DNA from 2 places in the Streptomyces sp. NPDC051987 genome. Region 1 is predicted to be linked to the other one. Evidence: riboswitches for the same ligand, from Rfam matches in the RefSeq annotation. Region 1 holds a riboswitch; the other holds the start of a gene.
The links. A riboswitch is a leader RNA that binds a small molecule or an ion and turns the genes downstream of it on or off. The one in region 1 is predicted to bind glycine.
Positions count from the first base shown of each region.

Region 1 (14,549 bases):
CGGAGGGGTGGTCGCTGGACGGGAACCAGGTGGAGGCCGCGTTGGGTTCGCAGGCGACGAAGACGCCGTCGGGGGTCTTCATCCAGCCGTAGTCGGAGCCGAAGACGATGGGGCCGTTGAGGGGCAGGGGTGTCCCGCCGTAGGTGACGGAGACGCTGAACTCCCGGCCCTTGGCGAGCGGGTCCCTCGGCGTCACGGTGATCTCGTCGCCCGCGCGGGTGAACTGGGCGCGTCTGCCGTTCACCTCGACCCTGGTGACGTCCAGCTTCTGCAGGTCGAGGTCGAAGGCGGAGAGGTTCTGGGTGGCGCGCGCGGTGATCGTCGTGCGGCCGTCGAGGCGGCCGGTGTCCGGGGCGTAGGCCACGTCGAGGTCGTAGTGGCGGGCGTCGAAGCCGCCGTTGCCCAGCTGGGGGAAGTAGGGGTCGCCGATGCCGTCGGCGCCCGGGGTGGGGGCGGGCGCGGCCGCGATGACGAAGGAGGCGGCTGCCGCGGTCGCGACAGCCGCCAGACGTGCCGAACGGGAGAGGCGCATGGGTCGTCCCTTCGGTGCATGCTCCGATCAGGCAGATGCACCCGACCCTGCACCTTCCGGTTCAGTCATGTACATGACTTTGCCAATCCGTCACAAAACGACAGCTCCGCCAAATAGGGGTACAGAATCCGATATTCCGAATTCCATCTGAGCTTTATTTGAGGTTATCAATAAAACCATGGCAATGAGATCGCCGCTTTCCTGTCGCACCAACACCCCAGGCGCTAGGTTCACGCTTACGGGGGAGTCAAGCACACGGGGTGGTTGACAGATCTCCCCCGCTCCTCGACCAGGAGCCAGAATCTTGAAGCAGTACACGAGAACCCTGACCGTCGGCGCGGCATTGCTCTCTCTGATCGCCGTGGGCACGACCTCGGCCCAGGCTGCCACGTCCGGAACAAAGCATCCGGACAACTGCGGCACGGAATCGGTATACGAAACCAGCAACGTGCATTCCGACCGGATCGGAATGGTGCCGCCCTCCAGTGCGCCGGGCGGGCACACCCTCGGCATCACCCTCACCGCGGGCACATCGGTCACCGGCACCGTCACCGGCGCCATATCGACCGAAGAGGGCGTCATCTTCGCCAAGGCCAAGGCAAGCGTGAGCGTCTCCATCGCGGTCTCGATGACGGCGTCGGTCTCCTACTCGGACAGCTGGAAGGTGCCGTCCTCCTGGCGGGAGGGATACCTCCACGCCGGCGCCGACCGGAAGGTGATGAACTGGGACGTCGGTCACTACGGCGCGAATTGCAAGTGGGTCGTCCTGCGTAAGGGCGTCGCAAAATATCCGTACCACATTCCGGCGTTCTGGAGCACCAAGGGATGATTTCTGTCGCCGGCGTCCGATTCCCGCAATGCGCGGCGCACATAGCCGTACTGTCCGCGGCTCTGATATCCGCGGCCGGCTGCGGTGACGCGGATTCCTCGGCGCAGCCGCCGACGCATCGAACGGCGGTGCATGATTCGGCGCCCGCGGAAACCAGCTTGCCGACGATGGAATCTCTGAAGTCTCCGGTTCCGTCGGGGAAACTGCTGGTGGCACGGAGCGGGCGGGGCGCCGAGCGGTTCGACGTGCCGCTGGCGAAGGCGGGTTCCACCGTCACGCTGCGCCTGATCTGCCTGGGGCCCGGTGCCGCGAAGGTGACCGACGGATCGGGCGGCTCCGTCCTGGACGTGGCCGGGTGCAACGCCACGGCGGCGTACACCACGGGATTCACCGGGACGAACAGTGACCGGGTGATGCGGCTCGGGGTGAAGCCCTCCGTGGCATGGCGTCTGCTGGTCTGGGGCTGACCCGGGCGATCTTCCGCCAGGCGCGGAACAGGCCGGGACCGGCAGGGGTACCCCTGCCGGTCCCGGCGCGTGTCGTGCGGTGAACGTTCAGTTCGGCCCGTCAGCCGACTCCTGGTCACCCGCTTCCGCCTTGGTGGCATCGGTGATCCCCTCGGAGTCATCGGCCCCCTTGGCAGAAGTCTCCGCCGCGACCGCCGCCGACGTCTGCGCCGACTCCGCGAGGACCTCGTCGGCGACCAGTTCGGCAGCCTCCTTGGCCACGGTCAGCAGGACGGTGTCCTGCGGGGCCTGGTCCTCGAAGTTCTCCGGGTGGTGACAGGCGACCTGCTGTCCGGGCTTCAGCGCGACAAGCTTCGGCTCGGTCGTACGGCAGATCTCCGTCGCCTTCCAGCACCGGGTGTGGAACCGGCAACCGCTGGGCGGGGAGATCGGCGAGGGCACATCGCCCTTGAGCAGGATGCGCTCGCTCTTGGCTTCCTTCCGCTTCGGGTCCGGGATCGGCACCGCCGACATCAGCGCCTTGGTGTACGGGTGCATCGGCGCCTTGTACAGCGAGTCCCGGTCGGCGAGTTCGACGATCTTGCCGAGGTACATCACGGCGATGCGGTCCGAGACGTGCCGGACGACCGAGAGGTCGTGGGCGATGATGACGTAGGTCAGGCCCAGTTCCTCCTGGAGGTCGTCCATGAGGTTCACGACCTGCGCCTGGATCGAGACGTCCAGCGCGGAGACGGGCTCGTCGGCCACCACCAGCTTCGGCTTCAGGGCGAGCGCGCGGGCGATGCCGATGCGCTGGCGCTGACCGCCCGAGAACTCGTGCGGGTAGCGGTTGTAGTGCTCGGGGTTGAGACCGACCACCGACAGCAGCCGCTGCACCTCCTTCTTGATCCCGCCCTCCGGCGTCACGCCCTGGAGCTTGAAGGGGGCTCCGATGATCGTGCCGATGGTGTGGCGCGGGTTCAGCGAGGAGTACGGGTCCTGGAAGATCATCTGCACGTCGCGGCGCAGCGGACGCATGCCGCCGACACCGAGGTGCGTGATGTCCTTGCCCTCGAACTCGACCTTGCCGCCGGTCGGCTCCAGCAGCCGGGTGATCAGCCGGCCCATCGTCGACTTGCCGCAGCCGGACTCGCCCACGACACCGAGGGTTTCACCGGCCCTGACCTCGAAGTCGAGCCCGTCGACCGCGTGCACGGCGCCGACCTGCCGCTGGAGCAGACCCTTCTTGATCGGGAAGTGCTTCTGGAGCCCGGTCACCTTGAGCAGGGTCTCGCCCTGGGCCGTGCCCGCGGCGGAAGCGGCGCTCTGCGCAGGGATGGTCACTGCGGTGTCCTTGGGGTTCTCGCTCACAGCTTCGGCGCAATCTCTTCGGTCCAGATCCGCTCCCGCTGCTCCTGCGTCATGTGGCAGGCGGCCCAGTGCCGGCCGCCGACCTCGGTCAGCTCCGGGCGGACCGTGCGGGTGACGTTGTCCTTGGGGACGTCCGCGTACGGACAGCGCGGGTTGAAGGCGCAGCCGGACGGGATGTTGATCAGCGAGGGCGGAGAGCCCTTCACCGGGATCAGGCGCTCCTGCTGCTCACGGTCGAGACGCGGCATCGAGCCGAGCAGACCCCAGGTGTAGGGGTGGCGGGGCTCGTAGAACACCTTCTCGGCCGGCCCGCGCTCCACACAGCGGCCGCCATACATCACCAGGATGTCGTCCGCGAGTTCGGCGACGACGCCCAGGTCGTGGGTGATGACGATGACCGCGGAGCCGAACTCCTTCTGCAGGTCCCGGATCAGGTCGAGGATCTGCGCCTGGACGGTCACGTCCAGGGCCGTCGTCGGCTCGTCCGCGATGAGCAGTTCAGGGTTGTTGACCAACGACATCGCGATCATCGCACGCTGGCGCATACCGCCGGAGAACTCGTGCGGGTAGCTGTCCACCCGCTTGTCCGGCTGGGGAATGCCCACCCGGTCGAGCATCTCGACCGCGCGCCGCTTGGCGGCCTTCTTGTCCACGTCGTGGTGGATGCGGTACGCCTCCACGATCTGCTGGCCGATCGTGTAGTACGGGTGCAGCGCGGACAGCGGGTCCTGGAAGATCATCGACATCTGGCGGCCGCGGAGCTTGCGCACCTCGTCCGGCGGGCTGCTCAGCAGCTCGGTGCCGTCCAGCCAGATCTCGCCGGAGATCTGCGCCTTGCGCTTGCCGTACTGCCCGGCGGTGTGCAGGCCCATGATGCCGAGCGAGGTCACCGACTTGCCGGAACCCGACTCGCCCACGATGCCGAGGGTCTTGCCCTTCTCCAGTTGGAAGGACAGCCCGTCGACGGACTTGACCAGACCGTCGTCGGTCGGGAAGTGCACCTTCAGGTCGCGTACTTCCAGGAACGACGTCGGAGCGGGCGAGGCGCTCGTGGGCTCGCCCACGGCCGCACCGCTCTTGCTCAATTCGGTCATGACAGCCTCACTCGGGGGTCGATCACGGCGTAGAGGATGTCCACCACGAGGTTGGCGATCAGCACCGCGAGAGAAGTGATCAGGGTGACGCCCAGGATGATGGGAAGGTCCTGGTTCTTGATGGCGGTGAGCACCGCCTGGCCGAGACCGGGCAGGCTGAACGTCGTCTCGGTCAGGATGGCGCCGCCGATGAGAGCACCGAGGTCCATACCGAGCATCGTCAGGATCGGCGTCATCGTGGAGCGCATGGCGTGCTTGCCGATGACGACCTGTTCCTTGAGGCCCTTCGCGCGTGCCGTGCGGATGTAGTCCTCACCGAGGATCTCCAGCATGGTGGCGCGGGTGATGCGGGCGTACATGGCGGCGTAGAGGAAGGCGAGGGTGATCCAGGGCAGGATCATGCCGCCGAGCCAGCCGGAGAAGCTCTGGGCCAACGGCACGTACTGGCCGTTGATCCAGTTCAGTCCGTAACTGAAGACCGCCAGCGACAGCAGACCAGTGAAGTAGATGGGCAGGGACACACCGCCGAGCGCGACCACCATGGCCGTGCGGTCCCAGATGCTGCCCCGCTTGAGCGCGGAGAGCACACCCGCCGCGACACCGAAGACCAGCCACAGCACGGCGGCGCCGAGCGCGAGACCCAGGGTCACCGGGAAGCGGTCGGTCAGCACCGGCCAGACGGCCTGCTCGCTACGGAAGGAGTAGCCGAAGCACGGCGCGGCACAGTGGGTGACGTCACCGCCGGCCGCGTAGGTGCGGCCCACGAAGATGCCCTTGAAGAAGTGCCAGACCTGCACGAAGATCGGGTCGCTCAGACCCAGCTTCTCCCGCACCGCCGCGACGGCGTGCGGGTCGGCCTGCTTGCCCACGAAGCTCGTGGCGATGTCCACGCCCGCCCACTTGGGGACGAGGAAGAAGATGCTGAAGACCACCAGGATGATGACGACCAGCATCACTGCGGCGGCGAACAGCCGCCTGATGAGGTAAGCGAGCACAGCTAACGGCCCGCCGCGGGACGCGGGCCACCGGAGGTCTTCCGGTGGCCCACAGTCCTGCCGCGCCGGCCTTCACCTGCCTTTCGTGCCGTACGGCGGGTGTGCCGGGATTACTTCGTGGACTTCAGACCGATGTTGACGAAGTCGTAGTAGCCGCTGTACGCGTTCGTCGTGTACACGTTGCCGATACGCGAGGAGCGCCAGTTCAGGAGTCGCTCGAACGTGAAGGGCAGGTAGTACGCGCCCTCGGTGACCTTGTGGTTGATCTCCGTGGCGATCTGCGTCTTCTTCGCCTCGTCCTGCTGGGTGGTGTACTGGTCGAACAGCCCGTCGATCGTCTTGTCCTTGATCAGGGCGAAGTTGTTGTTACCGCTCTGCAGGATGTACTTGCTGTCCCACAGCGGGGCGCCGTAGCCCTGGACGGTCGGGAAGTCCGCGCCCCAGCCCATGATGATGATGCCGAGCTTCTTCTTCGCGACGTTCGAGGGGGAGCCGATGATGCCGGAGGTCTGCGAACCGTCGTACTGGTAGATGTCGGCCTGGATGCCGACCTTCTTCAGGGCCTCCTGCAGGGACGTGGCCGTGGCCACCTCCTGCTGCTTGTTGTTGCGGACGGCGATGGTGGTCTTGAAGCCGTTCGGCTGACCGCAGGCCTTCAGCGCCTTCTTGGCCAGGTCGTCGTTGCCGGTCTTGTTGGCACCGGAGATCTGGTACGGGTCGTACTTCTGGCCCTCGCCGCCGGCGATGGCAGGCGGGAGCATGTTGGTGCCGATGTCGCCACCGGCGATCGGGCCACCGCGCGCGGTCTGCAGCGACACGTGGTCCGCCGCGTAGATGACCGCCTTGCGGCACTCGATGTTGTCGAACGGCTTGACGCTCTGCGGGAAGACCGCGTAGCGGATGAAGCCGGAGACCGGGTTGTCCAGGTTGGCCTTGTGCTGCTTCAGGGCGATGGTGCGGCCCTGCGGGCCCAGGCCCGTCTGGCTGGCGTCGATGTCGTAGTCGCCGTTGATCAGGCGCTGGTCCATGTCGGACTGGTTCGAGGAGATCGTCAGCGAGATCTTGTCCGGGTACGCCTTGCGCACCGGGTCGGACGACGCCTTCCAGTTGGTGTTGCGGACCAGCACCAGCTTCTTGCCGGGGCTGTACGACTGGAACTTGTACGGACCGGAGGAGAAGGGGTGCAGCGTGTACTTCGCCTTGGTGTCCTTGTCCTGACGGACCGGGGACGCCGTGACCATGGCGAGGACCTGCCGGAAGTCCGAGTTCGCGACGGGCAGATGGAAGACGATCGTCTTGGCGTCGGGCGTGGAGATCGCCTTCAGGCCGAGATGGTCCGCCGAGGTGTCCTTGTAGGGACCCTTGTAGGTGTTCTTCGGGTCGAGCATCTGCTGGAGGTAGATCGGGCCGCCGGACAGCACGTCCTGCGCCCAGACCCGCTCGATGCCGTACTTGATGTCCTGGGAGGTGATGGTCTTGCCGTCCTCCCAGGTGATCCCGTCACGCAGGTGGAACGTGTACGTCTTGCCGTCGGCCGAGACCTGCCCCATGTCGGTGGCCAGGTCGGGCGTGAGCTCGGCGCCCGCGGCACCCGGCTCGGTCTTGAACGTGAGCAGCTGACGGCTGTAGTAGCGCGAGAAGTCCCACATGAAGCCGTAGTAACCGCGCGTGGTGTCCCAGAAGTCGGCGTCCTGAGGGGAGACGAACTTCAGCTCGCCGCCCTTCTTGACCAGCGAGGCCTGGGCGACCTTGTTGTTCGCCGCGTCGAAGCCGGCCGCGCCGTTCTTCGAACCGCTGTCGTCGCTGTTGCCGCCGCCGCACGCCGCCATGGCCAGCATGCCGGCGACCGCAGCAGCAGCGGCCAGCGCCTGCTTACGCCGCCCTGAGGTGCGTTGGGTAGTCACGATCTCGGATCCTCCGGTTTTGATGAGAGACCCCGTGTAGATGGGCACGGGACGCTTGGGTAAGGCGGTTCAGCGGGAGCCCTTCGGGTCCAGCGCGTCTCGCACGCCGTCGCCGAAGAGGTTGAAGGCCAGAACGGTGATGAAGATCGCCACGCCGGGGACGACCATGTACATGGGGTCCGAGTCGTAGTAGTCGATCGCCGTGGAGAGCATCTGCCCCCAGGAGGAGGTGGGCGGCTTGACGCCCACACCCAGGAAGCTGAGTGCCGCCTCGGTGAGGATGTTGGTGGGGATCATCATCGTCGTGTAGACGATGATCGGCGCGACCAGGTTGGGCAGCAGTTCCTTGAAAAGGATGTAGAAGCGCCCGGCGCCCAGCGATCGGGCGGCCTCGACGTACTCGCGCTCACGCATCGAGAGGGTCTGTCCGCGCACCACGCGTCCGATGTACGGCCAGCCGAAGAATCCGATGACGAGGATCATCACGAACACACGCACACTGGATCCGCTCAGCCCCAGCATGTCGTTCGGCATCACGGAGACCAGCGCGATGATGAAGAGCAGCTGCGGGAAGGCCAGCAGACCGTCCATGACACGGCTGATCACCGAGTCCACCCAGCCGCCGAAGAAGCCGGCCAGGATGCCGAGGACAGTGCCGAGGGCGACGGCGACGATCGCGGACAGGAAGCCGACGAGGAGGGAGATCTGGGCGCCGTAGAGGATCCGCGCGAAGATGTCGCGGCCGTTGACGGGCTCGACGCCGAGCAGGTGGTCGCCGCTGATGCCGCCCAACGACCCCTTGGGGGTGCCGAACAGAGGGTCGATCAGGCTCTCGTGGAAGGTGTCCGGATCCTGCCCGATCAGGTTGGCGATCACTGGGGCGAGGACGGCGACCAGGATGAGGAGAAGCACGACGACACCGCCCGAGAGGGCGAGTTTGTCGCGCTTGAGCCGCTCCCAGGCGATCCGGCCCAGGGAACGTCCCTGCACGGCCTTGTCGCCGGCGTTGGCAGCCGCCGCTTCTTCGGCCGCGCTCGGGGCCGCCTCTGCGGTCGGCTCGTGCAATGGTGCCGTCATCTGGCAGGGACCCCTCTCAACCGGCGGTAGCCGGCTTGCACTTGCCGCTGGTAGCGGCATGATCACTCTCTCCTGGGCAGGGATGAACACCCCTTGGAGCGCGAGTCTTCAACGCTGCGGCGACCGGTTACCAGAGTTGACGGCGAATGGATGCGCAACCGTGATACGAGCAAGGTGTTTCGTTATCCGAACGACGGGTAACGCATGTCGGACAGGTTCAAATGCGACAAGTCGTCACACAGGCTGCCCAACTTCCCTCATCTACGCGCAGAGACTCCCCCCGGACTCAACCCCACCATTGAACCATCCGCCAGAGGTGTGTGATGCAGACCACAATCCGGTGGATGCTTGCCCCACCTTGCCTGACCGTGAGCGATTCACACCCCGTCACAGGACCGACAATCGCGGCATTCACCATCCGGAACCGGGATTCCACAAGACCAATTTGAGGATGCCTTGAGGAACCCCTTTCACGTTCCCCTTTTCTCGCTTGTAGCGCACACGCCACGGCGATAACTTCATGCCCCGTCAGCGGAAGAACCGCGACTGCAAGGGGAAACGGGGAAAACAGAATGACAAGCATCGGAATGACCGGCCGTGCCGCGGCCACCGCAGTAATTCTGGTCGGTGCCGCTTTGGCGGTGCCGACGTCCGCCTCCGCGACCGAGGCGCACCGGGGGAACTGCGGCACCGGACATTTCTGGGACATCGACACGGTGGGCCCGCGGTACTACCAAGCATCGGGCGGCGCCGTGGGCGCGTACAACTCCAGCTCGCAGACCTCGACGCTCAAGTACACCCTCAGCATCACCAAGTCGCGTACGTCCGGCTGGACCACCGGGGGCGGCCTGAGCGTCAAGGTCGCCGTGGCCGAAATCAACGGGAACACCAACTACACGGTATCCAAGTCGAACACCACGGGCATCTCCGTGGAACACAACCTCAGCGTTCCTGGAAAGCGCTACGGCTACATCACGCCGAAGGTGGAATTTCAGAAGTTCCACATAGTCAAGGCGCACTACGGAGTGAACTGCAAGACCGTCGTCGACAAGGACTACGGTGTCTTCCAGGCCGTCACCGCGAAGATCTTCTACTCCACGTGTGTCGGGAAGTCGCAGTGCACTCCCAAGCCGTGACCCCGTGACAACTGTGCCCGCCTCTCGGACGAGAGGCGGGCACAGCGCTGTCAGAAGGCGCTGGGTGCCTGGGGATACCCGTACCCCGACGCCGGCGCCGGGGGCAGTGCCGCGTGGGCCTCGCGGTCGTAGAACGGCCGTGCCGTCGCCCGCATCCACATCACGACCGGGTCGTACTCGTCGGTCATCGCCACCGTCGACACCGGCAGCCCGTCCGGCACCGCCCCGATGGACTGCTGCATCATCGCCCGCACCGAGTCCACCGCCGGCGGCGACGTGTCGTACACGTCCAGGCCGATCGCGAGGTACGGCGCGCCGAGCGCCGGCTGCACCCACGCGCGGCGCAGCGAGCGGACCGCGGGGGTGCGGTGGGCGTTCTGCGTGAGCAGGGCGTAGAACTGCGGGACCTCGACGGCCGGTTCGGTGAGCCGCAGCGGACCGGCCGGCTGGCGGTCCAGGCCGGTGGCGATGCGGCGCAGGTCGAGCCAGGGGATGCCGACGCCGCCGCCCGGGGCGTGCGGGTTGAGCCAGAGACCGAAGTGGTCGGGGTAGAGCGTGCGGGCCACGTCGATGCCGTCGACGACCTCGTACGACCGGTTCCAGCCGCTCGCGGAGAGCTCCTGGGCCGAGGTCACGCACGGGGCGTAGCCGTGGCCGTCGACCTCCATGTTCCCGTACTGGGCGTCGGGGGAGCCGGCCTGGCCGTGCCAGAGCAGCATCCAGATCTGGCCGGAGGAGGGCGTGGCGAGGGCGCGGAGGAGTGCCTCATAGGCGTCGTAGCGCCCGGGGGTTACCTGGCGCAGCATGTGCTCGACCTGTCCGGTCGCCGCGGTGCCGCTGGCGCTCACGTGTTACCGCCCCTTCATTGAGTTACCCCGCGTATGAGGGTTGCCCCGCGTTCGGAGACAGCTTATGCGCCCAGGGGGCCGGGGCCGATTGTCCGTGCGCGGGTGCGGCTTCGTGGTGGCCGGCCGCCCCCACGCGGTGACCGGCCGCACCCACGCGGTTGCCGGCCGCGCCCACGCGATGGCCGGCCGCACCCACGTGGCGCAGCCCGCCCACCGATCCGGTCCCGCGCCCCTGACGGGCGCGTTCAGTGGCCGTACTGGTAGAAGGGCCGGACGTGTTCGCGCATCCAGTGGCCCACCGGGTCGTCCGCGACGTCCAGCAGCACCAGGTTCACCGGCCACTGCACCGGGGCCCGGCCCAGTGCCTTGCCCAGCGCGTCCAGGGGCAGGGCCCGCAGGTCGCCCTCCCACTGGGAGAGTTCGACGCCCACGAACATCACCGGGTCCGCCGTCTCGATCGCGGCCAGGCAGCGGCGGGCCGAGGCGACCACGCCGATCGCCGCGAACTCCGCCGACGCCGCGGCCAGGAAGTCCATCGGCTCGTCCTGCCAGTCCGGTTCGAAGAGGCGGACCCGGCCGCCGGAGGCGGGGCCGTCCAGCTCGGTGCGCCCGGTCCGGCAGAGCTCGGCGACCGCTCCCGGCGGCAGCGGGAGACCGACCACCCCGCCGGGATTCACGGCGATGCCGACCTGCGGGGGCAGGCCGCGGGCGAACTCGACGGCCGGGGCGATCGTGTACGAAAGGTGGGAGCCGGCGACCAGGCGGAACTGCTCCTCGGAGCTGAAGACCGGCACGTACACCTGGCCCTCGATCTGCGTGGTGGGCAGGTCCAGCGGGCCGCTGTGCGGGCCGCCGCCCTCCGGCAGCGGGATCCACAGGAAGCTCCGGCCCAGTACCTCGATGAGCCGGCCCGCCGCCGCGGGCACGCCGAGGGAGGCCGACAGGACCTCCTCCAGTTCGTTGCCGGGCCACCCGCCGTGGGGGTGGGGGTGCGCCTGTGCCGGGAAGTCCGCGGGAATGTCCGCCGGGAAGTCCATCTGCCTACCACCTGCTGGAAACCGCTGCTGAGGGTGGAAAGGCTAGCGGGTGGCACCGACGACGCCACCCCACCAGCCGGTTCGGGACGGGCCGGCGGTCTCAGCACGCGAAGGCGATCCGGCGCAGTGCGTCCGCCGCCGCCCGGTCCAGCAGGACCGCCGAGCCGACGCCCGCGGGCAGGTCGCCCTTCTCCACCGCGCGCAGCAGCCGGCCGGCCGCCCGGCGGTGGCGCAGGAAGGCGTACCGGGAGACGCCCCGGCCGCGCTCCCGCTGGCCGTCCAGCGCCGTGCCGGCGGTGACGTCCAGGAGGAGCAGGTGCAGGGTGCCGCCGCGGCGGCGGGCCTCGCGGGCCAGCCAGTCGCGGACCCAGGCCTGGGTCCCGCAGTCGTGCACGACCACGCCCTCGCCGGTGCCGAGGGCCCGGCGCAGCCCGGCGTAGTGGGCCAGGCGGACCAGGGGGCGGTAGACGGCGTACGGCAGGAGGCGGGCCAGGCGGGCGTCCCAGCGGTCGCGGGTGTCCTGGGAGTCGATGCGCAGGCCCTGGACGGTGCGGTGCATCAGGGTGGACTTGCCGCTGCCGGGCAGCCCGGTGACCACCACCAGATCACGGGCGCCGAAGAGCAGTCCGTGCGGGCTGTGCCCGGCGCGGTCGCGCAGGTCGCGGACGACCGGCGCGGGGCCCGCTCCGCAGCGCTCCCGGGTCCGGGCCGTCCGCTGCTGGGGCAGGGCGACGCCCGTGGTCGTCGCGTATGCCGTGGTCCTTGTCACCGTGACCGTCCTCCCTGGGGGTTCAGGAAAGGTTCTCCCCACTTAATGTAAAGAGAAGGTAATGCACGATGTCTCGCGGTTCGGTGCGCGGCGTGCCACAGCCGTGTCACAGCGGCGGGAACCGAGTCCGGCTGCCGTGCGGCCGGGCGGCGTGCAATGATGTCCGCGCCAACTGCATACCGGCCGCTTGAATCCGCGCGGGAGAGTCCCCAGCCGTCGTCGCTGGGGCGCCGAAGGAGCAAGTCCCTCCCTTGAATCTCTCAGGCCCCGTTACCGCGCGGGCGAGGCACATCTGAAAAGCGGGCCGCTGTGTCAGTGGCTCCACCCAAGGTGCAAGCCGTGCCCACGTTCGTGGTCAGGGCGAACCTCTCAGGTTCCGATGACAGATGGGGAGGACAGACCTCGCCTGTCATGCCCTTGGGACCTCCGGGAGACGACCGACCGATGAGCAGTACCGATTCCGCCGCACTGCGCCACACCGCGCTCGACGCCCTGCACCGCTCGCTCGGCGCGACCATGACCGACTTCGCCGGCTGGGACATGCCCCTGCGCTACGGCTCCGAGCGCGACGAGCACGTCGCGGTGCGCACCAGGGCCGGGCTCTTCGACCTCTCCCACATGGGCGAGATCACCGTGACCGGGCCCCAGGCGGCCCAGCTGCTGAACCACGCCCTGGTCGGCGACATCGCCGCCGTGGGCGTCGGCCGCGCCCGCTACACCATGATCTGCCGCGCGGACGGCGGCATCCTGGACGACCTGATCGTCTACCGGCTCGCCGAGGCCGAGTACCTGGTCGTCGCCAACGCCTCCAACGCCCAGGTCGTCCTCGACGCGCTCGTGGAGCGGTCCGCCGGGTTCGACGCCGAGGTGCGGGACGACCGGGACGCGTACGCCCTGATCGCGGTCCAGGGACCGGAGGCGCCGGGGATCCTGAAGTCGCTGACCGACGCCGACCTGGACGGCCTGAAGTACTACGCCGGCCTGCCCGGCACGGTCGCGGGCGTGCCGGCGCTGATCGCGCGCACCGGCTACACCGGCGAGGACGGCTTCGAGCTGTTCGTGAAGCCGGAGCACGCCGTGGAGCTGTGGCAGGCGCTGACCGAGGCGGGCGCCCCGGTGGGCCTGGTGCCGTGCGGGCTGTCCTGCCGGGACACCCTGCGCCTGGAGGCGGGCATGCCGCTGTACGGCCACGAACTGACCACGGAGCTGACCCCCTTCGACGCCGGGCTCGGCCGGGTGGTGAAGTTCGAGAAGGAGGGCGACTTCGTGGGGCGCGCGGCGCTCGCCGAGGCCGCCGCCCGTGCGGCGCAGAACCCGCCGCGGGTGCTCGTCGGCCTGGTCGCCGAGGGGCGCCGGGTGCCGCGCGCCGGGTACTCGGTGGTGGCCGGCGGCGAGGTCGTCGGCGAGGTCACCTCCGGTGCCCCCTCCCCCACTCTGGGCAGGCCGATCGCCATGGCGTACGTCGACGCGGCGCACTCGGCGCCGGGCACGGCGGGCGTCGGCGTGGACATCCGGGGCAGTCACGAACCGTACGAGGTCGTGCCGCTGCCCTTCTACAAGCGTCAGAAGTGACCGCCGCTACCGGCGTCGGCACCCGCCACCGGGCGTGACCTGGCGCACATCGCCGCTGGTCACAAGCGTTCCCAGCAGTCCCCCATTCACCAGCACTCCCCCGCGTACAGGAGAATTCAGGCCATGAGCAACCCCCAGCAGCTGCGTTACAGCAAGGAGCACGAGTGGCTGACGGCCGCCGAGGACGGCGTGGCCACGGTCGGCATCACGGAGCACGCGGCCAACGCGCTCGGTGACGTCGTCTTCGTCCAGCTCCCGGCGGTCGGCGACACGGTGACCGCGGGCGAGTCCTGCGGCGAGCTGGAGTCGACCAAGTCGGTGTCCGACCTGTACGCGCCGGTCACCGGTGAGATCACCGCGGTCAACGAGGACGTCGTCGACGACCCCTCGCTGGTGAACTCGGCCCCCTTCGAGGGCGGCTGGCTGTTCAAGGTGCGCGTCACGGAGGAGCCGGCCGAGCTGCTCTCCGCCGACGAGTACACCGCCTTCACCGCCGGCTGAGAGCCGCCGCGGACCCCGGCCTAGGAGTCGTAGAAACAGATGTCCGTTCTGAACACGCCCCTGCACGAACTCGACCCGGAGGTAGCCGCCGCGGTCGACGCCGAGCTGGAGCGCCAGCAGTCCACCCTGGAGATGATCGCCTCGGAGAACTTCGCTCCGCTCGCGGTCATGGAGGCGCAGGGCTCGGTCCTCACCAACAAGTACGCCGAGGGCTATCCGGGCCGCCGCTACTACGGCGGCTGCGAGCACGTCGACGTCACCGAGCAGATCGCCATCGACCGGGTGAAGGAGCTGTTCGGCGCCGAGTACGCCAACGTGCAGCCGCACTCCGGTGCCTCCGCCAACCAGGCGGCCCTGTTCGCGCTGGCCCAGCCCGGCGACACCATCCTGGGCCTGGACCTCGCGCACGGCGGCCACCTGACCCACGGCATGCGGCTG
Region 1 covers NZ_JBFAXI010000049.1:4,404-18,952, forward strand. Annotated here, with positions in the region: gene AB0M11_RS24865 (M1 family metallopeptidase) at 1-532, opposite strand, end outside; gene AB0M11_RS24870 (hypothetical protein) at 837-1,361, shown strand; gene AB0M11_RS24875 (hypothetical protein) at 1,529-1,828, shown strand; gene AB0M11_RS24880 (dipeptide ABC transporter ATP-binding protein) at 1,916-3,151, opposite strand; gene AB0M11_RS24885 (ABC transporter ATP-binding protein) at 3,175-4,272, opposite strand; gene AB0M11_RS24890 (ABC transporter permease) at 4,269-5,267, opposite strand; gene AB0M11_RS24895 (ABC transporter substrate-binding protein) at 5,378-7,171, opposite strand; gene AB0M11_RS24900 (ABC transporter permease) at 7,241-8,248, opposite strand; gene AB0M11_RS24905 (hypothetical protein) at 8,821-9,384, shown strand; gene AB0M11_RS24910 (enhanced serine sensitivity protein SseB C-terminal domain-containing protein) at 9,435-10,232, opposite strand; gene AB0M11_RS24915 (enhanced serine sensitivity protein SseB) at 10,478-11,269, opposite strand; gene AB0M11_RS24920 (AAA family ATPase) at 11,370-12,038, opposite strand; glycine riboswitch at 12,227-12,324, shown strand; gene gcvT (glycine cleavage system aminomethyltransferase GcvT) at 12,483-13,610, shown strand; gene gcvH (glycine cleavage system protein GcvH) at 13,734-14,111, shown strand; gene glyA (serine hydroxymethyltransferase) at 14,151-14,549, shown strand, end outside.

Region 2 (14,549 bases), on a different contig from region 1:
CGTCTGTACAGCTTCCGGGATGTCGTGGTCCTGAAGATCGTCAAGCGGTTCCTGGACACCGGGGTCTCTCTCCAGAACATCCGCACCGCCGTCCAGCATCTTCGGGAACGCGGTTTCCGTGATCTTGAGCGGATGACCTTGATGAGCGATGGCGCCACGGTCTACGAGTGCACCTCGCCCGACGAGGTCCACGCGCTGCTCCAGGGCGGTCAGGGCATCTTCGGGATCGCGGTGGGCGTGGTGTGGCGGGACGTCGAGAACGCGCTTTCCCAACTGCACGGCGAGCGCGTCGACACCGGGGAGACGCTCGTCGGTCACAACCCGGCCGACGAACTGGCCAGACGGCGCAACCGGGCGGTCTGAACCCCGGCCCGCGGCCCCCGGAAACCTCTCGATGCCCCGGCACAGGTGTGTGCCGGGGCATTGTCAGTGGCGTGGTGCAGCATCGGAGATGTGAGAAACGCGCCCACGATCCTGCATCTCGACATGGACGCCTTCTTCGCCTCGGTGGAGCAGGCGTCCAAGCCGAGCCTTCGCGGGAAGGCCGTGGTCGTGGGCGGACTCGGACCGCGCGGTGTGGTGGCCACCGCGTCCTATGAGGCCCGGGTCTTCGGGGTGCACTCGGCGATGCCGATGGGGCAGGCACGGCGGCTGGCGCCGAACGCCGCGTACCTGGTGCCGCGCTTCGGGCTGTACCGGTCGATCAGCGAGCAGGTGATGGCGCTGCTGCGCGAGCTCTCGCCCTTGGTGGAGCCGCTCAGCCTGGACGAGGCGTTCGTCGATCTGGAGGCCGGTGAGGCGGCCAGGGACGCCGCGTCGGCCCGGCGGGTGGGGGAGAGGCTGCGCGCCGACATACGGGCCGTCACAGGGCTCTCGGGCTCCGTCGGGCTCGCCGCCTCCAAGATGCTCGCGAAGATCGCCTCCGAGCAGGCCAAACCGGACGGGCTGGTGCTGATCGAGCCGGGCACGGAGCGGGCGATGCTGGGGCCGATGTCGGTGCGGATCCTGCCGGGGGTGGGGCCGGCCACGGGGGACCATCTGCGGCGGGCCGGGATCACCACGGTCGACGAGATCGCCGAGGCGGGCGAGGACGAGCTGGTCCGGCTGCTCGGCAAGGCCCACGGCCACGCCCTGTACGCGATGGCGCTCGCGCATGACGAGCGGCCCGTGGTGGCCGAGCGGGAGACCAAGTCGGTGTCGGTCGAGGACACCTACGACGTCGACATCCATGACCGGATGCGGGTGGGGTTCGAGGTGCAGCGGCTGGCCGACCGGTGTGTCCGGCGGCTGCGGGGGGCCGGGCTGTCGGGGCGCACCATCGTGCTGAAGGTACGGCGGTACGACTTCTCGACGCTGACCCGGTCGGAGACGCTCCGGGGGCCGACCGACGATCCGGCGGTGGTGCGGGAGGCGGCCGCGCGGCTGCTGGACTCGGTCGACACCACGGGGGGTGTGCGGCTGCTGGGGGTGGGCGTGTCGGGGCTGGCCGACTACACGCAGGAGGACCTGTTCGCGCAGGCGGCGGCCGGGGAGGGGGCGGCGGAGTTCGCGGCGGAGGAGGACGTGGCGGAGCCGGTCGCCGAGGAGCAGGCCGTCGCCGAGCGTCGGTGGCCTGCGGGACACGACGTGCGGCATGCCGAGTACGGGCACGGATGGGTGCAGGGGAGCGGGCTCGGGCGGGTGACGGTGCGGTTCGAGACGCCGGGTTCGTCGGAGCCGGGGAGGGTGCGGACGTTCCGGGTCGAGGACCCTGAGCTGGAGCCGGCGGAGCCGTTGCCGTTGGTGCCGGGGAGTCCGGGGGCCGGGGTGCGTGCGTGAGCGTGAGCGTGGGCGGGGATGGAGGGGGGACGCTGACCGCCGCCAGCAGGGTGTAAGTGCCCGCACGTGCCGTCGGCCGTCACGCCCCCGCGTCCTCCGTGCCCGCCAGTTTGCCGAAGTCGTGGTCGGGGTGGTCGTGGGGCGGGGGAGCCGTGTCGAGGCCGTAGTGGTGGTAGAGCTGGAGTTCCTGTTCGGGGGAGAGGTGGCGGCCCACGCCGAAGTCGGGGGCGCCCTTGATCAGGGCGCGGTCGAACGGGACGTGGAGGGTGCCCTCGACCAGCTCACTGGGCTCCAGGGGCACGAAGGCGTCCCGGGAGAACAGGCCGGTGCGTATGGCCGCCCACTCCGGCACGCCCGTCGCGTCGTCGAGGTACACCTCGTCGATCGTGCCGATCTTCGTGCCGTTGCGGTCGAACGCCTTGCGGCCGATCAGGTTGCGCGGATCGATGTCGGTCTGCACGGGCCCTCCACTTGGTCGCAACTCATCCGTAAGCACTACAAAAGAGCACATTGGAGGAGGCGGCCACTCGAAGGCTCCGGTGTTGCCCCCGCTGGTAGGCTGGCTGACGGCTGCTGACCCCGTGCGGGAGAGTCCTCCGGGAAGCCGGAGGCGCCGAAGGAGCAAATCCTCCCCGGAATCTCTCAGGCTCACGTACCGCACGGACGAGGTCACTCTGGAAAGCAGGGCGGACGTCGACGGTGTCCGCTCTCACCGACGGTGAAAGCCGGTGGTCCGCAAGGGCGTACCGGTGAAGCTCTCAGGTTGAGATGACAGAGGGGGAGGCCGTCGGGGTACCCGTGCCGGGGTACCCCTCGAAGGTCGCGTCAGACCAGGAGGCCTCCGCAATGACCGCCCAGCGTGTTCCGCTCTCCGAGCTTGAGCAGGGTATTCCCTTCGAGCAGCGCCATATCGGCCCCGACCACGAGGCTCGGGCCAAGATGCTCGCCCAGGTCGGCTACGGCTCGCTCGACGAGCTGACCGCGGCCGCCGTGCCGGACGTGATCAAGAACGCCGACCGGCTGGACCTGCCCGGCGCCCGGACCGAGGCCGAGGTGCTGGCCGAGCTGCGGTCGCTGGCCGACCGTAACCAGGTGCTCGGCTCGATGATCGGCCTGGGGTACTACGGGACCTTCACACCGCCCGTCATCCTGCGCAACGTGATGGAGAACCCCGCCTGGTACACGGCGTACACGCCGTACCAGCCGGAGATCTCCCAGGGCCGCCTGGAAGCGCTGCTGAACTTCCAGACCGTGGTCGCCGACCTGACCGGGCTGCCCACCTCCGGTGCCTCGCTGCTCGACGAGGGCACCGCCGCCGCCGAGGCCATGGCCCTGTCGCTGCGCATGGGCAAGAACAAGAAGGGCGTCTACGTCGTCGACGCGGACGCGCTGCCGCAGACCATCGCCGTGATCCGGACCCGGGCCGAACCGACCGGCGTGGAGGTCGTGGTCGCCGACCTCGCCGACGGCATCCCGGCGGACCTCGCCACGCGCGAGATCAACGGCGTGCTCGTCCAGTACCCCGGCGCCTCCGGTGCCGTACGCGACATCAAGGCCGTCGTCGACCAGGCGCACGAGTTGGGCGCCCTCGTCACCGTCGCCGCCGATCTGCTGGCGCTGACCCTGCTGACCTCGCCGGGCGAGCTGGGGGCGGACATCGCCGTCGGCACCACCCAGCGGTTCGGCGTCCCGATGGGCTTCGGCGGGCCGCACGCCGGTTACCTGGCGGTCCGCGAGAAGTTCGCCCGCAGCCTGCCCGGACGGCTCGTGGGCGTCTCCGTGGACGCCGACGGCAACAAGGCGTACCGGCTGGCGCTGCAGACCCGCGAGCAGCACATCCGCCGGGAGAAGGCCACCAGCAACATCTGCACCGCGCAGGTGCTGCTCGCCGTGATGGCCGGCATGTACGCCGTCTACCACGGCCCCGAGGGGCTCAAGGCCATCGCCCAGCGTACGCACCGCTACGCCACGATCCTCGCCGCGGGCCTCCAGGCCGGCGGTGTCGAGATCGTGCACGGCGCCTACTTCGACACCCTCACCGCGCGCGTGCCCGGCAAGGCCGCCGGCATCGTCGCCGCCGCCCGGGAGAACGGCGTCAACCTGCGGCTCGTCGACGCCGACCACGTCTCCATGGCCTGTGACGAGACCACCACCCGCGCCCAGCTGGGCGCCGTGTGGGCGGCCTTCGGTGTCGAGGGCGACGTCGAGGCGCTGGACGCCGTGACCGAGGACACGCTGCCCGAGGCGCTGCTGCGCACCGACGGCTACCTCACCCACCCCGTCTTCCAGCAGCACCGCTCCGAGACGGCGATGCTCCGCTACCTGCGCAGGCTCGCCGACCGGGACTACGCGCTGGACCGCGGCATGATCCCGCTGGGCTCCTGCACCATGAAGCTCAACGCGACCACCGAGATGGAACCGGTCACCTGGCCGGAGTTCGGCCAGCTGCACCCCTTCGCGCCCGCCGAGCAGGCCGAGGGCTATCTCACCCTCATCCGCGAGCTGGAGGAGCGGCTCGCCGAGGTCACCGGGTACGACAAGGTGTCGCTGCAGCCCAACGCCGGATCGCAGGGCGAGCTGGCCGGGCTGCTCGCCGTCCGCGCGTACCACCGGGCCAACGGCGACGCGCAACGGACCGTGTGCCTGATCCCGTCGTCGGCCCACGGCACCAACGCCGCGAGCGCCGTGATGGCGGGCATGAAGGTCATCGTCGTGAAGACCGCCGAGGACGGCGAGATCGACGTCGACGACCTGCGGGCGAAGATCGAGCAGCACCGGGGCGAGCTCGCGGTACTGATGATCACGTACCCGTCCACGCACGGCGTGTTCGAGGAGCACGTCGCCGACATCTGCGCCCAGGTGCACGAGGCCGGCGGCCAGGTGTACGTCGACGGGGCCAACCTGAACGCCCTGGTCGGGGTCGCCAAGCCGGGCCACTTCGGCGGCGACGTCTCCCACCTCAACCTGCACAAGACCTTCTGCATCCCGCACGGCGGCGGCGGTCCCGGCGTCGGCCCGGTGGCCGTACGGGCCCACCTGGCGCCGTACCTGCCGAACCACCCGCTGCAGCCCGCCGCCGGGCCGGAGACGGGCGTCGGGCCCGTCTCGGCCGCGCCGTGGGGCTCCGCGGGGATCCTGCCGATCTCGTGGGCCTACGTCCGGCTCATGGGCGGCGAGGGGCTGAAGCGGGCCACCCAGGTGGCCGTGCTCAGCGCCAACTACGTCGCCAAGCGGCTGGAGCCGCACTACCCCGTGCTCTACACCGGGCCCGGCGGGCTCGTCGCGCACGAGTGCATCATCGACCTGCGGCCGCTGACCAAGGCGACCGGGGTGAGCGTCGACGACGTCGCCAAGCGGCTCATCGACTACGGCTTCCACGCGCCGACGATGTCCTTCCCGGTGGCCGGCACGCTGATGATCGAGCCGACCGAGTCCGAGGACCTCGATGAGCTCGACCGGTTCTGCGCGGCGATGATCGCCATTCGGGCGGAGATCGACAAGGTCGGAGCGGGGGAGTGGACCGCCGACGACAACCCGCTGCGGGGTGCTCCGCACACCGCGGGCGCGTTGGGCGGCGAGTGGAAGCACGCCTACAGCCGGGAGGAGGCCGTCTTCCCCGCCGGAGTGTCGGCCGCCGACAAGTACTGGCCGCCGGTGCGCCGCATCGACCAGGCCTACGGTGACCGGAACCTGGTCTGCTCGTGCCCGCCGCTGGAGGCGTACGAGGACTGACCCACAGGGTTCGGCGTGCGGCCCGGCTCCGGCGGGGCCGCACGCTTTCACGCCGGGTAGGCGTGCGTCTGGGTCGCCTTCACCGTCGCCCAGACCGGGGCCCCGGGGTGCAGGTCCAGGTCGGCCGCGGCGACCGTGGTGAGGTCGGCGGCGAGGGCGAGTTCGCCGGTCAGGGCGGCGCGGATCTGGTCGCCGTGGGTCTCCAGGCCGGCCACCTCGCAGCGCCACAGGTTGCGGGCGCTGGCGCCCGTGGGGCGGTCCCGGAAGAGGGTGACCGCGCTCGGCGGGAACGCGACGAAGACGTCACCGGTGAGATGCTCGGTGGTGGTGATCACGGGGCCCGCGACCAGCTCGACGGTGTGGCCCTCGGCCCGGCCGCGGTAGAGGTTGAGGCCGACCAGGTGGGCGATGTAGTCGGTGCGCGGGTGGCGGGCGATGTCGGCGGGGGTGCCCTCCTGGACGACCCGGCCGTGCTCGACGACGATCAGGCGGTCGGCCAGCACCATGGCGTCCAGCGGGTCGTGGGTGACCAGTACGGCCACGGCCTCGAACTCGGCCAGGTGGCGGCGGAGCCGGGAACGCACGTCGAGGCGGGTGCGGGCGTCGAGGGCGGCCAGCGGTTCGTCCAGGAGCAGCAGGCGGGGGCGGGTGGCCAGGGCGCGGGCCAGTGCGACGCGCTGTGCCTGGCCGCCGGAGAGACGGCGGGGTTTGACGCCGGCGTGGTCGGCGAGGCCCATGCGGTCCAGCCAGGCGGCGGCCTGGGAGCGGGCCTCGGCCTTCGTCGCGCCCTGGCAGCGGGGGCCGAAGGCGACGTTGTCGAGGGCCGTGAGGTGGGGGAAGAGGAGGTAGTCCTGGAAGACGAAGCCGACCGGGCGGGACTCGGCGGGTGTGCGGTCCAACTCGGTGCCGTCCAGGCGGAGGTGGCCGGCGGTGAGGGGGGCGAGACCGGCCAGGGCACGGAGGGCGGTGGTCTTGCCGGCGCCGTTGGGGCCGAGGAGGGCGACGACCTCTCCGGGGGCGGCGGTGAGGGTGATGTCCAGGTGGAAGGTGGGGCGGGTGACGACGAGGTGGGCGTGGAGGCCGTGCGTCGCCGGGTGCGCCTGGGTGGTGGGTACCCGGCCTTCGGCCGGGTCGGTGCTCCCACCCGCACCAGCCGGGGCATCTGTGTCGGGTGCGGGTGGCCCCAGCGGGTGCGAAGCGCCGTCGGCGGCCGTGGGCGTGCCGTGGGGGGATCGCGGACCGTTGCCGGCGGTCAGGGGCAGGCCGTGGGGCAGCTGTGGGACGTCTGGTGCGGGGGGCTGGGAGTCGGTCATCGGGGTGTCTTTCTCATGACGCCGTCATCCAACGGTCTCGCAGGGCCGCGAGGACCGCGATCGACACCGTCAGGAGGACCAGGCTGAGCGCGATCGCCGTGTCCGGGTCGTTCTGCAGGGCGAGGTAGACCGCGAGCGGCATCGTCTGGGTGCGGCCGGGGAAGTTGCCGGCGAAGGTGATCGTCGCTCCGAACTCGCCGAGCGCGCGGGCCCAGGCCAGGACCGCCCCGGCCGCGATGCCGGGGGCGATGAGGGGGAGCGTGACCCGGCGGAACGCCGTGAAGCGGGAGGCGCCCAGGGTGGCGGCCGCCTCCTCGTAGCGGGGGTCGGCGGCGCGGAGCGCGCCCTCGACGCTGATCACCAGGAAGGGCAGCGCCACGAAGGACTCGGCGACCACCACGCCCGCCGTGGTGAACGGGAGGGTGATGCCGAACCAGGAGTCCAGCCACTGGCCGACCACCCCGTTGCGGCCGAGGGCGAGGAGCAGGGCCACACCGCCGACCACCGGGGGAAGGACGAGGGGCAGGGTGACCAGCGCGCGGACGAGACCCCGGCCGGGGAACTCCGTGCGGGCCAGCAGCCAGGCCAGGGGGACGCCCAGGACCAGGCTCACGGCCGTCGCCGCCGTCGCGCAGACCAGCGAGAGCTGCAGGGCCTGCCACACCTGCGTACTGGTCAGCAGGGACGGGAGGCCGCTCCAGGGGGCCCGCACCAGCAGGGCGACCAGGGGCAGGAGCAGGAAGACCAGAGCTGCCGCTCCGGGGAGGAGGAGCGGCAGTGGTACGGCCGGCCGAACCCGCCGGCGCCGCGGGCCGCCCGTGAGGGTGCCGGCCGCGGCCCCGGACTCGTCGGCTCCCGTCACGGCTTGAGGAACCCGGCGTCGCTCAGGACCTGCTGGCCCTCAGGGGACTGCACCAGGGCGATGAACGCCTTGGCCACCGCGGGGTTCCGGGCGTTCTTGAGGAGGGCGATCGGGTAGTCGTTGATGGCGTCGGCGGACTCGGGGAACTCCACGCCCGCCACCTTGCTGCCTGCCGCCTTCACATCCGTCCGGTAGACGACCGCCGCGTCGGCCTCCTTCAGCACCACCTTGTTCAGGGCGGACTTCACGTCCTGCTCGTAGGAGACCGGGGTGAGCCTGAGCTTGTCGGCGGCCAGGGTCTTCTGCGCGGCGGCACCGCACGGCACCGTCCTGTCGCACAGCACGACCTTCAGCGACGACCTGGTCAGGTCCTTCAGCGAGGAGATCTTGTCGGGGTTGCCCGGCAGGGTGGCGATCTCCAGCTGGTTGCGGACGAAGGTGGCCGGTGCGGTGGCGGTCTCCTTCTTGTCCGTCACGATCGCCATGGTCTTCGGGCTGGCGGCGGCGAAGACGTCGGCCGGCGCACCGCTGGTGATCTGCGCGGCGAGGCTGTCACTGCCGCCGAAGCTGAAGTTGACCTTGGTGCCCGGGTGGGCCTTCTCGAAGTCGGCCTTCAGGGTCGTGAAACTCTCCTGGAGCGAGGCCGCCGCGAACACGGTGATCGAGCCCGACAGTCTGGGCGTCGCCGACGACGTGTCCGACTTCGTCGACGGGGACGAGTCGCTGCCGGAGTCGGAGGAGGACGAGCAGGCGCTCAGGGCCAGCAGGGCCGCGACCGAGGCACCGGCCACCTGGAGCGTGCGCCGGGGCCGGCGCACGGAACGGGTCGTCACGAGTGAACTCCTCTGATTCCTCTGGGGGAAACTGTCGCGCCCTGCTGCGACCCGGGTATCAGCCGCCTGCCGATGATTCTGCCGCATCTGCCAGGCATAAGTCTCTTGTCACATCGCATGAGCTACATGCTTCCGGATTTGATCTGGCATGTGCGTTCGCCCATGCCCCCGGCGCATCAGCGGCAGCTCCGTGCATCGCGCCCGTGAAACCCGCCCGGTCCGGGCCGGGTCAGACGCGGTCGATGTGCACGTTCGTGGACTTCACCCGGGCCGTCGCCTCCATGCCGACCTCCAGGCCGAGTTCCTCGACCGCCTCCCGGGTCAGGAGGGAGACCAGGCGGTGCGGACCGGCCTGGATCTCGACCTGGGCGGCGACGTCGCCCAGCTTGATCGCGGTGACGATGCCGGGGAAGGCGTTGCGGACCGAGGTGTAGGAGGCGTCCTCCTCACCGCTGCCCGCCTTGGCCAGTTCGACGGAGAACGCGGCGAGGGCCGCGCCGTCGATGAGCCGTCGGCCGCCCTCGTCACGATGGGTGGCCACCCGGCCCGCGTCGGCCCAGCGGCGGGCGGTGTCCGGGCTGACGCCGAGCAGCCGTGCCGCCTGGCCGATCGTGTAGGACTGCATGCAGGTCACGATAGGCCCAGCCGTCGGTGCCCGCGGCCGGCGGGTGTGGGGTCGGCGGGTGTGGGAGCGGCGGGTGGCGGTCAGCCGAGGCCGGACGCGTCGAGGACCGCGCGCGCGTTGGTGTCGTCGATCTCGTGACCGAGCCGCGCCAGCACCTCGGCGCCCCGGCGCAGGGTGCCGCGTTCCAGCGAGCGCCGGACACCGGTGTCCAGCTCGTGCCAGAGCAGCGGGTTGGCGTGCAGGACACCGGGGTCGAGCTCCAGGCGGCTGCCGTGCGTGTCGCGCAGCACCAGATGCGCGCAGACGTCTCCGTACTGGCCGACGTAGACGAGGGAGTCGGTCCGGACGGTACGACGGCGGAGCGGGCCGCGTACCGCCAGCCAGCCGGGGCCCGCGGTGACATGGGCGGGCAGCAGCATGGTGAGGACGGCGGCCGCGAGGGTGACCCAGAGCAGGGCGCGGGCGGGGGTGAGGGTGCCGGCGTCCCAGTCCACCAGGAGCGTGAGCCCGCCGAAGCCGAGGGCACAGCCGACGGCCAGGTGCGCACGACCGTGCCAGGTGCGGTCACCGGCCGCCCGGCCCCTGCGTCTTCTGTCCTCCATGGGGCCGACGGTAGGGGCCGCCGGTCGCTGCGGAGCCAGCGCTGACGGGGTTCTTATGCGGACCGAGCGGTTCTTGACGGGATTCTTACGCGCCCTGTCCCGCCTCAGCCGGTGTGCACGCGCGGCCGCCGGGCCCGGTCCGGCTCGGCCTCCCGCAGCACCTCGCGGGTGACCGGGGCGACCTCGCCCTGGCCGAAGAGGAAGAACCGCAGGAAGTTGGCGAACGGGCCGCCCTCGGTCCACTCGAAGTAGATGTGCGGGATGCAGCCGGTCTCGTCGCGGACGTGGAGCAGGAGCGCGGCCAGGGCGTTGGGGATGGAGGCCGACTCCAGGGTCAGCACGCGGTAGCGGTTGTGCAGGACCTCGCCGCGGACGGCGAGGCCCGCCTCGAACTCGGAGGGGTCGGTGACCGTCACCTCGACGAAGACGAAGTCCTCCTGCTCGGGCATGTCGTTGTCGGCCCGGATCTGCTCGACCTTGTCGCGGTACTCGGCGATGTCGCGCCGGTCCGGCTCGTTGGCGATGAACCGCATCTTGCGGCTGGCCATGTCCCGGATGAACCGTTCCGCCATGTCGTCGAGGGTCACGCTGGTCACGCGCAGTTCGAAGGCGCGGGCGAGGCGGGACAGCAGCGAGACGAGGATGATGCCGACGATGAAGCAGGCGCCGATCTTCACACCGTCGGGCCGCTCGATGACGTTGACGACGGTCGTGTAGAGGAACACCGCCGAGATCACCCCGAACCCGACGGTCCACTTGCGCTGCCCGGCCTTGCGGGAGGCGATGGTCACGGCGACCGCGGCGGAGCTGATCAGGACCAGCACGCCGGTGGCGTAGGCGCCGCCCTGCGCGTCGACGGAGGCGTCGAAGATCCAGGTGACCAGGAAGGCGATCAGGGTGAAGACGATGACCATGGGGCGCACGGCGCGGGCCCAGTGCGGGGCCATGCCGTAGCGGGGCAGGTAGCGCGGCATCAGGTTGAGCAGTCCGGCCATCGCCGAGGCGCCGGCGAACCACAGGATGCAGATGGTCGAGACGTCGTAGACCGTGCCGAAGGCGTTGCCGAGGTATTCGTGAGCCAGGTAGGCGAGTGCGCGGCCGTTGGCGTCGCCGCCCGCCTTGAACTCCTGCTCCGGGATCAGCAGCGTGGTGATGAAGCTGGTCGCGATAAGGAAGCAGCTCATGATCAGGGCGGCCGTGGTGAGCAGCTTCTTGGTGTCCCGGATGCGGCCGGTGGGCTGCTGCTCGGTGTCGCCCGGGTCGCCCTTGACGTGCGGCATGACGGCGACGCCGGTCTCGAAGCCGGACAGGCCCAGGGCGAGTTTCGGGAAGACGATCAGGGCGACGCCGATCATGACGAAGACGTTGCCGTGTTCCGTGGTGAGGGCGCTGGTCCAGTCGGTGACCACGTGCCCGGCGGTGATGACGTGGTAGAAGCCGACGATCACCACGACGACGTTGAGCGCGAGGTAGACGCCGACCAGGGCCACCGCGACGCCGATCGCCTCCAGGAAGCCCTTGAGGAAGACCGCGCCGAGCAGGGCCACCAGGAACAGGGTGATCACCATCTGCTTGCCGTGCAGGAAGTCGGTGAGGTGCGGGTTCTCCACCAGGTGGGTGGAGGCGTCCGCGGCCGACAGGGTGATGGTGATCAGGAAGTCGGTGGCGGCGAAGCCGAGCAGGGTGAGGACGAAGAGCTTGCCCTGCCAGAAGGAGAGCAGCCGTTCCAGCATGGCGATGGAGCCCTCGCCGTGCGGGCTCTCCTCGGCGACCCGGCGGTAGACCGGCAGGGCGCCGGCCAGGGTGACGATGACCAGCACGATGGTCGCGATCGGCGACAGCAGACCGGCGGCGAGCGCCGCGATGCCGGGCTGGTAGCCGAGGGTGGAGAAGTAGTCGACACCGGTCAGGCACATCACCCGCCACCAGCGCTGGCCCTGGTGCGCGGGCTCGGGCTGCGCGTGAGGGCCGGTGTGGCCGCCGCTCTTGCCCATGTCGGACAGCCCCTCCAGCATCCAGGCGCGCAGGCGACTGGGAGGGGGGTGCTCGGTCGTGGCCATGGGGTCGGCTCCTGGTGTCCGGCGCGGTGTGGTGCGGCGCAGTTCGATTCCGGCCATCACGCGGACGGCGGCACCAGCGTAAGCAGAGAGTGACGCGTGGGCCCACGGATCGGCGTGCCTTGGGCGTCAAGCTTGCGTTAAGAATGCCCTGACGGGCGGGGGTCGCGCATCAAGAGTTGGCCGGTTGGCGGACCGCGGCGCACGCTGGGCTGTACGGGGGACGGCGGGCAGGGCCGCGGGGTCGGCCACCGAGCGTTATCCCGCACGGCACCGCATGGCAGGGCATTGCATCGCACCGCACGGCATCGCAGGGCATCGCACCGCATTGCACCGCACGGCATCCCGCGCATCGTACGGGCGGGTGCCGTCCTCTTGCCGGCTGCCGGCTGCCGGCAGCACGCGCGGCCTCTTCGTGGGCGCCACCCGGACCACACGCTCCCTGCTCTTGACATGTTCTTGGCGGAATTTTGAACGGCGCGCGGCGGCCCGGCCGGAACCGGCGTCACGGCCGGTGCCGTTCAGGCTGATGTGACGTCAACCCTCCCCGTACCAGCGGCCTCCGGAGAGAGAACCGGCCACATGGTGATCTGCGGCGACGACGGCCTCGCGCACCGGCTCGCCGTCGAACTGGACGCCGTGTGCGGTGAGGTCGTCACCGTGGTCCTGCCGTCCGCCGACGACGAGCACGGCGCCCGGCTGGCCGCCCTGCACCGCGACCCGACCTCCGCCGTCCACCTGCAGATCTCGGCCCGCCCGGACGAGGCCACCCTGCGCGCGGCCGGCGTGGCACGGGCCGCCGCGCTCGCCCTCACCTACCGCGACGACCAGGCCAACGTCACCGCGGCCCTGCTCGCCCGCACCGTCAATCCTTCCGTGCGGCTGGTCGTCCGGATGTTCAACCGGGACCGCGGCAGCCACCTGGAACGGCTCCTGGACCGGGCGGCGGGCCTGTGCGACGCCCCGGCGCCCGACACCTCCACGACGGTGCTCTCGGACGCCGACACCGCCGTGCCGGAGCTGGTCGCGGCGGCCGCCGTGGGCCACGGGCACACCCTCCAGATCGAGGGAAAGGTCTTCCGCGGGGTGGTACGGCCCGCGGGCACCCCCACGCACGCCACCGACCTCGCCACCCTGGCCGTGCTCTCCGGCGCCCACGAGGACGACCCGGCCAGCCAGGACAGCGCCGAGACACCCGGTGAGGACGGCACCCTGCTGCTGCCGGACGACCAGACGGCCTACCACCGGCAGTTCACCCACGGACGGCTGATGCTGGAGGAGGTCGTCCACCTCGACGCGGACGAAACGGGCCGCCGCGTCCGGCGGTTCCGGCCGGTGCGCTGGGTGCGCGCCCGGTTCGCGCATCTGCCCTGGCGGGTCTTCCGGTCCCGGCAACTGGCTGCCGTCTACGGTTCGTTGGCGGCCGTGGTGGTCGCCCTGTCCACTGCCACCGCGCTCTTCGCGGACGAGCACCCCTGGTGGAAGAACTTCTATCTGCCGCTGCTGGACATCTTCACGATGGGGGACCCGGCGACCGAGGAGTCCCCGGCCCGCCGCATACTCCAGCTCCTCGCCGGCTTCGTCGGGCTCGCCGTGCTGCCGCTCGTGGTGGCCGCGACCATGAATGCCACCGAGGCGTTCCGCACCGCCTCCGTGAACCATCCGCCCGACGACGACGTCAGCGGCCACATCGTCCTGGTCGGCCTCGGGATGGTCGGCACCCGGGTGCTGGACCGGCTGCGCACCACCGGCCACCAGGTCGTGGCCATCGAGCGGGACCCGCGCGCCCGGGGCGTCCCGCTCGCCAGGGAACTCGGCGTCCCGCTGGTCCTGGAGGACGCCACCGCCCCCGGCGTCCTCGAACTCGCCCGGGTCCGGCAGTGCGGCTCCCTGCTCGTCCTCACCCGCGACGACGGCCAGAACCTCGACATCGTCATGGCCGTCCGGGAGGCCAACCCCGAGGTACGGGTGGTCACCCGGCTCTACGACGACGCCTTCGCCGCGACCGTCCAGCGCACGTTGCGCGCGTCCTACCCGGACGCGCTCACCCGGAGCAGAAGCGTCTCGGCGCTGGCCGCGCCGTCGTTCGCCGCTGCGATGATGGGGCGCCATGTGCTGGGGGTGATGCCCGTGGAGCGGGGCTCGCTGCTGTTCACCTGCGTGGACGTGGCCGGCCATCCGGAGCTGGAGGGACGCTCCGTGCACCAGGCGTTCCGGCGGCGGGAGTGGCGGGTGCTCGCGGTGGGGCCGGTCGACGGGGGTGCCCCGGGACAGCCGGCCTTCGACTGGCGGCCGGCCCAGGGGCGGGTGCTGGAGGCGGGGGACCGGGTGGTGATGGCCACCACGCGCCGGGGCCTCGACGTGCTTCTGGCCGGGGTGCGGTGGGGCTGAGACCAGGGCAGTGGGCCGGGGTGCGTTGCTGGGGCGGTAGGGCGACGCGCGGGCCACTCCAGGCGCGCCGTCCGGCCCCTGCAGGCCTCCTGCAGTGCGCTCCGTAATGTTCGCCGACCTCGGCGAAACTTTCGGCTGGGCTGGGGGAGAGGCGCGTGCATGCGGACGTGCGACAACCCGGTCATCCCCGGCTTCCATCCCGACCCGAGCGTGTGCCGGGTCGGGGAGGACTGCTACCTCGTCTGCTCCCGCTTCGAGTACCTCCCAGGCGTCCCGCTCTTCCACAGCCGGGACCTGGTGCACTGGCGGCAGATCG
Region 2 covers NZ_JBFAXI010000016.1:612-15,160, forward strand. Annotated here, with positions in the region: gene AB0M11_RS11695 (MerR family transcriptional regulator) at 1-363, shown strand, start outside; gene AB0M11_RS11700 (DNA polymerase IV) at 454-1,818, shown strand; gene AB0M11_RS11705 (PRC-barrel domain-containing protein) at 1,898-2,278, opposite strand; glycine riboswitch at 2,393-2,486, shown strand; gene gcvP (aminomethyl-transferring glycine dehydrogenase) at 2,665-5,550, shown strand; gene AB0M11_RS11715 (ABC transporter ATP-binding protein) at 5,598-6,863, opposite strand; gene modB (molybdate ABC transporter permease subunit) at 6,877-7,725, opposite strand; gene modA (molybdate ABC transporter substrate-binding protein) at 7,722-8,558, opposite strand; gene AB0M11_RS11730 (helix-turn-helix transcriptional regulator) at 8,788-9,183, opposite strand; gene AB0M11_RS11735 (hypothetical protein) at 9,264-9,785, opposite strand; gene AB0M11_RS11740 (amino acid transporter) at 9,890-11,845, opposite strand; gene AB0M11_RS11745 (NAD(P)-binding protein) at 12,425-14,233, shown strand; gene AB0M11_RS11750 (family 43 glycosylhydrolase) at 14,393-14,549, shown strand, end outside.
Region 2: another riboswitch for glycine. It lies ahead of gcvP (aminomethyl-transferring glycine dehydrogenase); the one in region 1 lies ahead of gcvT (glycine cleavage system aminomethyltransferase GcvT).